DNA from 4 places in the Alcanivorax borkumensis SK2 genome. Region 1 is predicted to be linked to each of the others. Evidence: predicted binding sites of a transcription regulator. Region 1 holds the regulator's gene; each other region holds the start of a gene.

Region 1 (3,150 bases):
TTGCTGGGGCCGGTACGCCGAGCCTGACCGTTATTGTGGTTTTCTTTCTGGGCGTGGTGATCATGCGGGCGGCGGGGTGTGTGATTAATGACTTTGCCGATCGGAATTTCGATGGCGACGTAGAACGTACTCAGGGACGTCCGCTGGCCACCGGTGCACTCAGCGCCAAACAGGCTCTGGCCCTGTTTGGCGGCTTAGGTCTATTGGCTTTTGGGCTAGTGCTGTTTCTCAATGAGCTGACCTTTTGGCTGTCTTTCGGCGGCTTGGGCCTTGCAGTGCTTTATCCCTTTACCAAGCGTTTCACTTTTATGCCCCAGCTTTTCTTGGGCGCTGCCTTCAGCTGGGCCATCCCCATGGCGTTTGCCGCTGAAACCGGTGAAGTGCCGGAAATCGCTTGGCTGCTGTACGTGGCCAATGTGCTGTGGACGGTGGCCTACGACACTGAATACGCTATGTGTGACCGTGAAGATGACCTGAAGCTAGGCATCAAAAGCACCGCCATCCTGTTTGGCGATGCCGACCGCCTGATGATCGCCATCCTTCAAGCCCTGACACTATTGGCATTGATTATGGTCGGCCACCGGCTGGGTTTTTCCTGGCCCTGGTACGCCGGTTTGGTTGGAATGAGCCTTAGCTTTGCCTTTCAGCACAGCTTGATCCGCTACCGTGAACGCTGGCCCAGCTTTCACGCATTTCTGAATAATCATTGGGCCGGAGCATGCGTGTTTATCGGGTTGTATTTTCAGTATTTTTGAATCGCTACAAGTCCCCTATAGCGGGGGTGTCTTAGAGTGCCACCTAATGGTGTTCGGCGCCGCGATTCAAGGGGGACGAAAGGGATAATTCGGTCCACCTGAGCGGCTAATCGAGGGCATATTATTACCGTATCTTAAGGCCTGGCGTGTGTTGTCGTTTGTGGCTTGGGGCTGTCGCCAGATGGTTGCAGGCCTTCCGTTCGTCTTAACCTGCGTTGTTGCGTGGCGGGGCTCTATCTGTCATACACATGTCATAAAAAAGCAATCTAATAGATAACATCCCGAGCGGCACACGCCACTCACAAGACAGGCAAGGAAGGAAGCCATGTCCCGAAACCGTATATTGATTGTTGATGACGAGCCTGCTATTCGTGAGATGGTCGCCGTCGCCCTTGAACTGGCCGATTTCGATGTGCTGGAGGCAGAGAATGCCCAACGTGGCCATGAGATCATCGTCGATGAGCGCCCGGATCTGGTGCTGCTGGATTGGATGCTGCCGTCGGTCACGGGTATCGAACTGGCCCGCCGGCTGAAGCGTGATGAGACTACCAACGAGGTGCCCATCATCATGCTCACTGCGAAAAGCGAAGAAGATAACAAGATTCAAGGGCTGGACGTTGGCGCCGATGATTACATCACCAAACCCTTCTCCACTCGTGAACTAATCTCCCGCATTAAAGCCGTGCTGCGGCGCGCGTCTAGTGTCGCGGCGGAAAAGGCCATTGAAGTAGAAGGTCTGTGCCTGGACCCGGTGAGTCACCGCATTAGCGCCAACGATTCTCCCGTGGACATGGGGCCCACCGAATACAGGCTGTTGGAATTTTTCATGAGCCACCAAGAGCGGGCCTATTCGCGCACCCAGCTACTGGACCAAGTATGGGGTGCTAACGTCTATGTGGAAGACCGTACCATCGACGTGCATATCCGCCGTCTGCGTAAGGCGCTGGCTCCCTTCGGCTACGATCGTTTTATTCAGACCGTGCGCGGTACCGGCTACCGGTTTTCAGTGAAATCGGCCAAGGCAGGTTGAGACGGCAGGCATGCGGCTGCCTATACTAGGCAGCGCCGTCGGCCCCCCCGATACCGGCTAACGAGCAAAGTAATTGCGGTGGAATACCCATGAAAGCTAGCTTGGCCAAGGAAGTTAATCGCATTGCCGGCCTGATATTTCTGGCCGCTCTGGCTGCCCTGGCAGTGGGCCACACTTGGCCACTGCTGGTAGGGCTGGGGGGCTATATTATTTGGAGCACCCGGCAACTGTTCGCCCTGTACAGCTGGCTGGTGCGCGACGATCATACCGAGCCACCGGACAGTATCGGGCTGTGGGGTGAGTTTTATACCCGCCTTGAGCACTTGTTCCAAAAAGAACGTCGCGCCCAGGAAAACCTGCAAGGCATCATCCACCGCGCCCAACAGTCAGTGAACGCCCTTGACGATGTAGTCATCCTCATCGACCAACACGGTTATCTGGAATATTGGAACCATGCCGCCGAACGTGCCATGGGCTTTAATGCGAGCCAAGATCTGGGCCAGCCACTGACGAACCTGATCCGCCATCCTCGGTTTACCGGTTATCTAAGCAAAGGGGATTTTCAGGACCCGCTGGAAATCCCTTCACCGGTGAATGACAACCGTATCCTGCAGTTCCGCGTAACTGAGTTTGGTATCGGCGAACAATTATTGATCGCCCGTGACGTTACGCGGCTGCATCACTTGGAACAAATGCGCAAAGATTTTGTAGCCAATGTGAGCCATGAATTAAAGACGCCGCTTACCGTACTCAAAGGCTACCTGGAAACCCTGCTCGATACCCTCCCGGAAGAACAGGCCCGTCTGCGTCGCGCATTGATGCAAATGGACAATCAATCCAACCGCATGGAAGCCCTAGTCGCCGATTTGTTATTACTGGCCCGATTAGAAGGAACGGAAGCTGACAGTGTACGTCAGGCGGTACCCGTTCATGGCATGCTTAATCGGATGAAAGAAAATGCGTTGGCTATAGGCAGCGACAAGGATCACCAGATCGAGCTGGATGTTCCTCTCGACGCACGCTTGATCGCCAATCCGGCTGAACTGGAAAGTGCCTTCGGCAATCTGATTACCAATGCAGTGAAATATACGCCGGCCAACGGCACCATCCGTATCCGTTGGTGGCAAGATTCTTGCGGCGCGCACTTTTCTGTCACAGACAACGGGATTGGCATCGACCCCGCCCACATCCCGCGCTTAACGGAACGTTTTTACCGGCCAGACAATAGCCGCGTTACAGAAACCGGGGGCACCGGCCTGGGCCTCGCCATCGTTAAACACGTAATGATTCGCCATGATGGGCGCTTGGAAATCGTCAGCGAACTGAGCAAGGGCAGCACCTTTACCTGTCATTTCCCGGCGGAGC
Region 2 (3,150 bases), 1.3 Mb from region 1:
TGCACGGCTTTTTCTGCCTTGCGGTAGTCCCAACGCAGTTTCAGGTGCTCACGCTTCCAGGGCCAATACCAACGCCGCGCCAAGGAAAAAGTACCGCCCGGTTCATCCATGGCCTGACCAAACCAGGGCATCATTTTCCCAAAGGGGTTACTGCTATCGCCATACTTGAGCATCGCGGCTCCTAACCGTGTGCTACTAAAGCGAGGCTGTTTGCCCAATCGCTCCAGCCAGCTTCCAAGAATATCCGGAAGACCGCCGTCTTCTACAAAATAACGGGCACCGTTATCAGATCCATCCAAGTAATCGATAGCACTGGTGATGGTTGGCCCCCGGGTGGGTGAAATCTGTCGATCATCGTAGAACGCCGCCGTGGCAAAGTCGCCGTTACTGCTCCAGTTATGCCCCAGTTTACGGCTTAACTTTGGTAGCGTTTTGTATTGATCTCGACAACGCAGCAACAGTTCAGTGGAGCCCAGGGAGCCAGCGGCCACAATCACTTTATTGGCCTTAAAGACTCGCCAGCCACGCGCGTCCAGATCCATGGCGCGCACCTCAAAACCTCCTGACGCCAGCGGGCGAATGGTACGCACGTGATGCAATGGACGGATCTGCGCACCAGCGCTTTCTGCCGCTGCCAGATAATTAAGATCCAAGGTGTTTTTGGCCTTAACCGGACACCCCAAATCACAATTGCCACAATGGGTGCAAGTACCCTGCTGCTTTCCCTGGGCATTTACCCACATCTTACTGTGGCGATAATCGAAACAGTCGTCGTTTTCCGCTCGCCAATCCGGATCGAATGTAATTGCCTGGGGCAGCACCGTGAATCGATCCCCCGCACCTACCGCATCTGCCGCCTCTTTCATCAAATGGGTTCGGGGCGTCCACTGGCTGGCGGGCAAGGTCTGAACATTGAGCATCACTCCAGTGATGTCATAGTAAGGCTTCAAGGTGGAATAATTAATCGCTTGCGGCCAACCGTGGTCGAACGCTTCTGGTTTAGCCTCAATGCTTACATTGGCATAGATCAACGACCCACCGCCAACGCCTGCGCCCATGGCAATGCTCATATCGCCGAAATTGCGGAAATCGACCCATCCATTTTGTTTTTCCGGTTCCGCTTCATCCCAGAACCAGTTTTTCTGTGAAACAGAGGGGTAATCACTAGGCAGCCAGCGTCGTCCCCGCTCCAGCACGACAACCTTACGGCCCTTCTCTGCTAACCGACATGCCATTACAGCGCCCCCGAAACCACTGCCGATGACCAGCACATCCACGTTTTCCATGTTGTCCCCAGTGTTTTATTTTTTGAACCTGCCCTCTGCCCCCATTACAAGATCTCTGCCATGCTTAGCATGCATCGTGTTTTGCAGAGGCCCCGTGGTCATACAAACATTGCAATCATCTTTTGTACTATTTTTTGCACTATAAATTTAAGTACCAATCCTGTCTATTTACAGCACTTTCCAGTACCCTGATCGGCATCTTTGCCGGCCCACAGCAGCCCCCATGGAACAGATTGATTTCGTTACTCTCGAAGAGAAAGCCCGCCCGCGTAAGCGAGCTGCTACCCCCCCAAAAGTGACCAGCGCGTCGCGCCAGAGAACACCGCGTCAGGGTGCCGTTCGTGAAGGTTACCGCCGCCTGACTGCCGACATTCCTGCCGATCTTCATAAACGCTTAAAAATGCAGGCATTGATGGAAGACCGCTCTGTCACCGAATTAATCGTTCAGGCCGCTGAGAGTTTTCTCCGTAACCGTGACTGATTAGCCTCCTTTGAGAGTTTTCTGCGTAACCGTGACTGATTAGCCTCCTTTATATTGCCCTTTCTTCCTCTCTTTTACACACCCGCATCGCTGTCACTGAAGCGTCATCGCTCTGTCATTCCTTCGCCCCCTTATACCCGCAGTGTTGGCCAAAACCGTCGAAGGAGCTAGCTAATGGCTGCGGATCTGTTTTTGCTTGTCTGTGCCCTGCTGTTCGGGCTTGGGTTTCGCCTACTGTTTCGTCATTTACCGGAGGAACGTTGGCAGTTTGTTGCTTCACTACCACTGAAGAAAAACCACGATGGTTCTTGGCAAGGGCTTAACCTGACTTTCTACGGCTTGTTTACTGGCTTGGCCGGAGGCCTCGGTGTCGCCACGTTCATCCTGTTAACGGCCTCTGCCGGTGTGTCGTTGGTAACCAGCCTTGCTCTCACCCTAGGCGTTCTCATCATCTGCCTCCCGGCGGCGAAAATTATCGCCACCCTAGTAGAGAAAAACCGTCACGGTTTTACCGTTGGTGGCGCCAGTTTTGTCGGCATCATTATTGCGCCCATTTTTCTCTGGCTTGCCGACAAGGCCAGCCAACATTGGTGGGATACGCCACTACCCACCCTGCCCATGCTTGCCGCGATGTCCATTGCCTATGTAATGGGGGAAGGTATCGGGCGGCTGGCCTGCATCAGTTTCGGCTGTTGCTACGGAAAAGCATTACACGATGCACCACTCTGGGCTCAGCGCATGTTTGCTACGCTGAATCATGTCTTCATCGGCAAAACCAAGAAAATTGCGTTTGCAGGCGAAATGGAAGCCATCAAAGTGATCCCCATACAAGCGGTGACCTGCGTGATTTATACCGCATTGGCTTTATTTTGCTGTGCCCTGTTTTTTCACCAGCTATTTGCGCTGGCTTTTGCTTTGAGTCTGGTGGGTAGCCAACTGTGGCGAGTCTATTCAGAAACGTTGCGGGCGGATTATCGCGGTGGCAGTACCCTGTTCTCGGTGTACCAGCTGATGGCTTTACTGGCCGCCCTGTACGGGGTGGCCATTAGCATTGCACTGCCTAGCCATGGCGATTTGCAGCCTCTACTCGCCATAGGGCTGGCCAGCTTGTGGTCGCCGGGGGTGATCTTGGCTCTGCAATTGATCACGGTAATCATGTTCTTCTTCTCCGGCACCAGCACCATTACCACCGGGGAGCTTCGCTTCGGCCTAGCGGCCGACTGGCGGAGCCAGGCGGGTTGCGAGCAAAAGCATAAACATTGTGCTAAGCCCGCGCAGCGCAACAGCTCCCCAGGCGCCACTACACCAGTGCCACGGCTTTGATCTGTGCATAAAGATCGGTGCCAGGAAACAGCGAAAGCTGACGTGCAGAGCGACCGGAAA
Region 3 (3,150 bases), 1.0 Mb from region 1:
TACGGTACTGTTTGGCTTTGCGGTCTTGCTCCTGCAGCTGCTCACAGAAATGCGCGTCTGCTTGCCAGCCAAAACGACGGTAAAAACCCAGCACGGTATCGCTGGGAGCGCGCACCAGGGTCTCCATCACCGATAACGCCCGGCGCTGTTGCGGCATTTGTTCGGCCACTTCTATCAAATGCAGATAGTAGTATTCCAGCATTGCTAGAAACCCTTCCCGCCAGTAAGCGGTAGTGTCGCGGCCATCAAACAGGCGCGCACCGATCAGGATCGAATTCACCTGCGATGGCACCGCCGCCGTGGGGCTACGTAGGCAGCCAATAAAACGGGCATCCGGAAAGGCCTCTGCCAAGGTTTCCATCCACGGGGTAAACGAGGGATTCTTCGATAACAGGGTTTTCCCCTGTCCGTGAAAGTAAAGGTGACGCTGCACAAAGCGGCGGTAGGATTGCATCAATCGCTGTTTCTCATCCGCACTGCCATCGCGGTCCAGAAACGTCAGTTGCCACAGGGAAGGAACGGGAACCACAAGGACCAGCAGAAAGCAGCCCCATACGGGGATCAACCCCAGATAATCCTCTTCCGGATCGAGCAACCCTGTCTTGTGCACACCATCCAACCCACTCAACAGACGCCGTTCCAACCAACAGACTAGTCTAGCCCCCGGCCGGCCTAGCCACTTATCCAAGCGCGCCATACCCGTCCAGAAATAGCGCTGGGTAATCGAGGGGGCGAACAGTAGCTCCCATAGGGCGGTCGTCGTGAAACGCGAATCCATGGCCAGCAGACGATGCAGGAAAGTGGTACCGCTTCGCGGCACGCCAATCACAAATAATGGCTCGCGCACCGACACCCGGCGAAACCCCGGAAATAGCAGGTAATCCAACCCCAGCCCGATACCATTAATCGCCTGCACCAGCAAAAAAGATGGCCAAAAAACCAGCATCACCAGCAGTCGTTGCAACGAGAAGCCGTGCCATTGCCCTTGATAACGTGGAGCCCAACTGACCAGGAATAATCGGCTATAACGTTTCAACAGCTTTAACATGGTGAAGCTCGGCGGCGAGAAACGTTGAAACAATAAAACAGCTCCAAGACATAAAAATGACAGCAGTATCTCTTGTGTCTCGGTCACAGCGCTGTCATCTTTCTCGCAAAGAATAGCACTATGACACTGCCAATGACCGACCTAACTGCCTCTTCAATCTACCCAGCCTTGGTGGGCCACCGTGGCGCCCGCGGCGAAGCGCCTGAGAATACCCTCGCCAGCTTCCAGGTCGCTTTAGAGGCGGGCGTAACAGAAATGGAATTGGATGTACGGCTATCCTCCGATGGCCAGTTGATCGTATTGCACGATAGCGACGTAATCCGAACCACCGGGCTTCGCGGCAATGTTCGTCAGTACACCAGTGCCCAGCTCGGCGTCATGGATGCTCGCCGAAATACACCAGGCTGGCACAGCCCCACCGGGATTCCCTCACTTCAAGAAGTGATCGACCTATGTGGCCCAGCTATACGCTTCCAGTTCGAAGTTAAAGGGGCAAACCGGATTGTTCTGCACCAGCTAGCCCATCATCTGACGCATATGATCCACGACCAACAACTGCAAACACGAGTGGTGATCACCTCAAGTCACACTGGGTTTCTGCGCATGATCGGCACCATGGCCCCGGATATTGAACGCGGCTATGTGTGTCAGCACCGCTACCTGCAACCGACCCGAAGAGCACAAGGGTTGGGTTGTAGCTGGCTCATTGCACATTACTCTCTCGTTGGCCCTGCACTGATGCGCCGCGCCAAACGTCGCGGATTAAAGGTCTCTGTGTGGACGGTGAACGACCTGACAGAAGCCGAGCGGCTGGCAAAACTAAAGGTAAACAGCATCATCACCGACTTCCCCACCAGCTTTGTCAGCCACTTCCGCCGCAAACAGCGTTACGGGGCCTCGGAAGCCGTCTCCATTAGTGGCTGATCATTTAGGAACGCCATGATCTCATCTTTACGGGCCGTCGCATCTTTGCGCCCCATTTCAATCAATGCATTGGTGAACCCAGGCTCAAATAACAAATAGCTCATAGCACTGGCACCAGGAGAGCGAGTCGCTCCGGAACTGCGCAGAAAAAACCGCAAGGATCGAGGTAATTCCCGAATATGCTCCGCCGCGATTTCATCAATGGGCCGAGAGGGATAAATCTTTAGTACATCCACTTCTCGCAGCTTGATATCTTTTTTCCTGCGCGCCCGCTCTCCCAGGGCCGACAGTGTGTGATTAATGCGCTCAAGCCGCTCAACATCCCCTTCCAGCGTGTCGACAAACACACTATTAAGCACGTGCCCCAGCACCTGGGCCATTGAAGGGTACCCGCTTAGCTGACGTAGATGCCCTGCACTCACATTACCAGACACACCAATTACCAGTAGCCGCGTAGCGCCCAAATGCAGCGCGGGGCTTAATGGAGCAAGCTGACGCAGCGCTCCATCACCATAATAAGCCTTGTCCACCTTAGTCGCAGGAAACAGGATAGGAATGGCCGCCGATCCCAACAAATGCTCTACCCCAATTTGCGAACGCTTACCCTTACGGCGAGCGCGAGCCCATTCGGCAAGCTCATCGGTGCCCTGATAAAAGCTCACTGATTCACCGCTTGCATAGGCCGAAGCAGTAATGGCCAGTGCCCGCAAATGCCCCTGATCCAAGCTCTCCTGAATACGGCGAAAATTAATCACTAGCGATAGCAAGCGTTGTAACGGCGTATTATCAAGCAACGAACTTCGCTCCGGAGTTTTGCCCGTCGCCACACCAGAAAAAAACCAACGCAACACGCCACGGATGCAGGCATAGAGGTCCGTGCGATACACCTGTTCGGCGGTAATATTGGACCAGACTCTCTCCAAGCCTCGGACCGCCGCCCGATAGTTACCCGCATTCGCCGCTAAAGCCGTTGCATTGATCGCCCCCGCCGAGGTGCCACAGATAATCGGAAAGGGGTTCGGCGCGCCACGGGGAATCATTTCCGCTATCGCCGCTAGGACGCCTACCTGGTAAGCGCCACGTGCACCGCCGCCCGACAATATCAATCCTCTGACCGGATCCTGTTTGTGCATTGATACCCTCCCTGTTTGTTGTTTTCAGTATGCCGCGCTAACCGC
Region 4 (3,150 bases), 510 kb from region 1:
GTGCACGTCCTGGCCCATACTCTTTTCGCAGGTCATCAGGCCATAATCTGTGTATAGCTTGGTCGTTTTTGTGTGGTAATTGCCGGTGCCTAGATGCACATACCGTTTGATGCCGTCACCATCCCGGCGCACCACCAGAAGCATTTTGGCATGGGTTTTATAACCCACCACGCCGTAGACCACGATGGCGCCGGCTTCCTGTAGGCGGCGGGCTCCTTCAATATTGGACTCTTCATCAAAGCGGGCGCGGAGCTCGACAATGGCGGTGACTTCTTTGCCATTGCGGGCAGCGGTTTCCAAATGGTCGAGGATTTCTGACTTGGTGCCAGTGCGGTATAGCGTTTGCTTGATGGCTAGCACTTTGGGATCGCGGGCGGCTTCGGCCAGCAGGTTAATCACCGGCTGAAAGGACTCATAGGGGTGATGCAGCAGGATATCGCCTTGGTCGATGGCATCAAAAATGGTTTCGCTCTTTTTCACCACTGGCGCTAATTTGGGGGTGAAGGGTGGGTAGTGCAGACGCGGCCGGTTTACGCTGGTGAACATGCGGGCCAGATTTACCGGGCCATTTACTTCGTACAGGTCTTTTTCGGTAAGCTCAAACTGCTCTAGCAGATAGTGCATCAGGTGCTGTGGGCAATTGTCGGCTACTTCCAGGCGCACTTCGTCTCCATAGCGGCGTGATAGCAGCTGACCTTTCAGGGCGCTGGCCAAATCCTCTGCTTCTTCGTCCACTTCCATGTCCGCATTGCGGGTTACTCGGAACTGGTAACAGCCGGTGGCCTTCATGCCTGGAAACAGGTCGGACACATGAGCGTGGATCATGGAGGAGAGGAAAACGAAGTTATCGTCACCGCTTTCACTGATTTCATCGGGGATGCGAATGAGCCTGGGCAGGGACCGGGGTGCGGGTACAATGGCGAGCCCTGTGGAGCGACCGAACGCATCCTTGCCGTCCAAGGGTACGATGAAGTTCAGACTTTTGTTTACCAAGCGTGGGAAGGGGTGCGAAGGGTCTAGCGCGATTGGAGTGAGAACCGGATATATCTGCTCGCGAAAATACTTCTTTACCCACTCGATTTGGGCTTCGGTCCAATCTTCGCGGCGCAGAAAATCCACACCTTCTTCACGCAGGGCAGGGAGTAGTACGTCATTGAGGATACGATACTGGCGCTCTACCGCTTCGTGCGTAATGGCGCTGATGGATTCCAGCAGCTCTTCGGGCAGCAGGCCATCGGGACCGGGCTGCCCGGTATGGGTTTCCAGTTTGTGCTTCAAACCCGCTACGCGAATTTCGAAAAACTCGTCCATGTTGCTGGAAAAAATCAATAAAAAGTTCAGCCGTTCCATCAATGGGTGGTTTTCATCCGAGGCTTGCTCGAGCACACGCAGATTGAACTGCAGCAAGCTAAGTTCCCGGTTCAAATAATAGTCCGGATTACTGAACTCGCCGTTGCTGGAATCAATGACATTGTGCTCGTTGTCACCCTGTTCATTGGATAAAGCATTCATAGTGTCGTCCTGACTGGAGCCGGCATGTAGGCCCTATTCCATGACATTAATGTTACGCAGTAATGACAGCCGGAAAATGAATCGGCGATTCGGCTGTTGGGCCCGTTTGTCCGTGACGAGCCATGACTAAGACTATCGCGATTAAGGAAAGGCTGCTAAGGAAAGGCTGTAGGAGGAAGTAAATTCGGTAGGAGACAAAAAAACAAAAAATTCGGAGGGTATATCTTTTTCGCCGGGGTGCGGATTTCGGTGGTCGCAGGTTAGGGCGGATACCGAAAGGCCGAGCACGATCAATAGGCAGGCCACAGGGTGTTAAAAAGGCAGGCAGAACAGGAACGGCAAGCACGGGTCGTTCCTGTTTTGCTTACATTGAAGCGCGTGTCGCCTTCGGTTAACGCTGTTTTTTCAGTGCTTGCGCTGCCGTTTTGGCAAAGTAGGTGAGGATGCCATCGGCGCCGGCGCGTTTGAATGCCAGCAAGGATTCCATCATCACTTTGTCTTGGTCCAGCCAGCCGTTTTGAAAAGCGGCCATGTGCATGGCGTATTCGCCACTCACTTGATAGGCGTACACAGGGACTTTGAATTCGTCTTTCACTCGGCGGACCACGTCCAAGTAAGGCATGCCCGGTTTCACCATTACCACGTCGGCGCCTTCCGCCAGGTCTAAGGCGATCTCATGCAGCGCCTCATCGGAATTGGCTGGGTCCATTTGATAGGTGGTCTTGTCCGCCTTGCCGAGATTGCCGGCGGAGCCGACCGCATCGCGGAAAGGGCCATAGTAGGCGCTGGCGTACTTGGCAGAGTAGGCCATGATACGGGTGTGGATATGGCCGTGGGCTTCCAGGGCATCGCGAATGGCCCCGATGCGGCCATCCATCATGTCTGAAGGGGCAACCATGTCGGCGCCGGCGTCGGCATGGGATAGGGCCTGCTTGACCAGTGCATCCACGGTCACGTCGTTGAGTACATAGCCGTTGTCATCAATGATGCCGTCCTGGCCGTGGGTAGTGAACGGATCCAAGGCGCCGTCAGTGATGACTCCCATCTCGGGAACGGCTGCCTTGATCGCGCGCACGGCACGCTGGGCTAGCCCCTCAGGGTTCCAGGCTTCACGGCCATCGAGGGTTTTTATATCGCCTGGGGTGACTGGAAACAAGGCCATGGCGGGAACGCCTAGATCGGCCAGCTCACGGGCTTCTTCCACCAGCAGATCAATGCTTTTACGTTCCACACCGGGCATGGAGGGAACGGCTTCGATTTGATTGCTGCCTTCCAGTACAAACACCGGGTAAATCAGGTCGTCAACGGTGAGGGTGTGCTCGCGCATCAGGCGGCGGGAAAAATCATCGCGGCGCATGCGGCGCATACGTGTGGCGGGCCAGGAAGCACGGGTGACAGACATGCGCAGGGTTCCTCTAGTAGTATGGGCGCGCCTGGTGCTGGGGTAAGCTAGTTCAACGTTAAAACGCGAAGCATGCCAATGCCATCTTAGCTTTCTGGGCTGCGCGCTTTTGAACTTTCAATGCATCCAATCGCATTACAAACAACACGCCTATGGATGTGTTGGCATCAGGCTGAATCACGTGAGTTTAGCAAGAGCGGTAGACGATGGAAAAACAACCGGCCTTTCATTTGGCT

Evidence for each region. The regulator PhoB, encoded in region 1, activates phosphate uptake and scavenging genes when phosphate is short. The targets are predictions, from matches to a motif close to TGTCATANNNNTGTCANA.
Region 2: the regulator PhoB is predicted to act here: its motif matches at 1,870-1,887, upstream of ABO_RS06500 (prolipoprotein diacylglyceryl transferase family protein).
Region 3: the regulator PhoB is predicted to act here: its motif matches at 1,093-1,110, upstream of ABO_RS05390 (glycerophosphodiester phosphodiesterase).
Region 4: the regulator PhoB is predicted to act here: its motif matches at 1,563-1,580, upstream of ppk1 (polyphosphate kinase 1).

The regions. Positions count from the first base shown of each region.
Region 1 is NC_008260.1:173,086-176,235, forward strand. Features, by position in the region: gene ubiA (4-hydroxybenzoate octaprenyltransferase) at 1-755, shown strand, start outside; gene phoB (phosphate regulon transcriptional regulator PhoB) at 1,081-1,785, shown strand; gene phoR (phosphate regulon sensor histidine kinase PhoR) at 1,875-3,150, shown strand, end outside.
Region 2 is NC_008260.1:1,431,583-1,434,732, reverse strand. Features, by position in the region: gene ABO_RS06510 (GMC oxidoreductase) at 1-1,286, opposite strand, end outside; gene ABO_RS06505 (hypothetical protein) at 1,510-1,767, shown strand; gene ABO_RS06500 (prolipoprotein diacylglyceryl transferase family protein) at 1,942-3,090, shown strand; gene modC (molybdenum ABC transporter ATP-binding protein) at 3,068-3,150, opposite strand, start outside.
Region 3 is NC_008260.1:1,181,629-1,184,778, reverse strand. Features, by position in the region: gene ABO_RS05395 (sulfotransferase) at 1-1,048, opposite strand, end outside; gene ABO_RS05390 (glycerophosphodiester phosphodiesterase) at 1,169-1,972, shown strand; gene ABO_RS05385 (patatin-like phospholipase family protein) at 1,936-3,105, opposite strand.
Region 4 is NC_008260.1:2,783,071-2,786,220, reverse strand. Features, by position in the region: gene ppk1 (polyphosphate kinase 1) at 1-1,512, opposite strand, end outside; gene hemB (porphobilinogen synthase) at 1,904-2,914, opposite strand; gene ABO_RS12570 (VOC family protein) at 3,121-3,150, shown strand, end outside.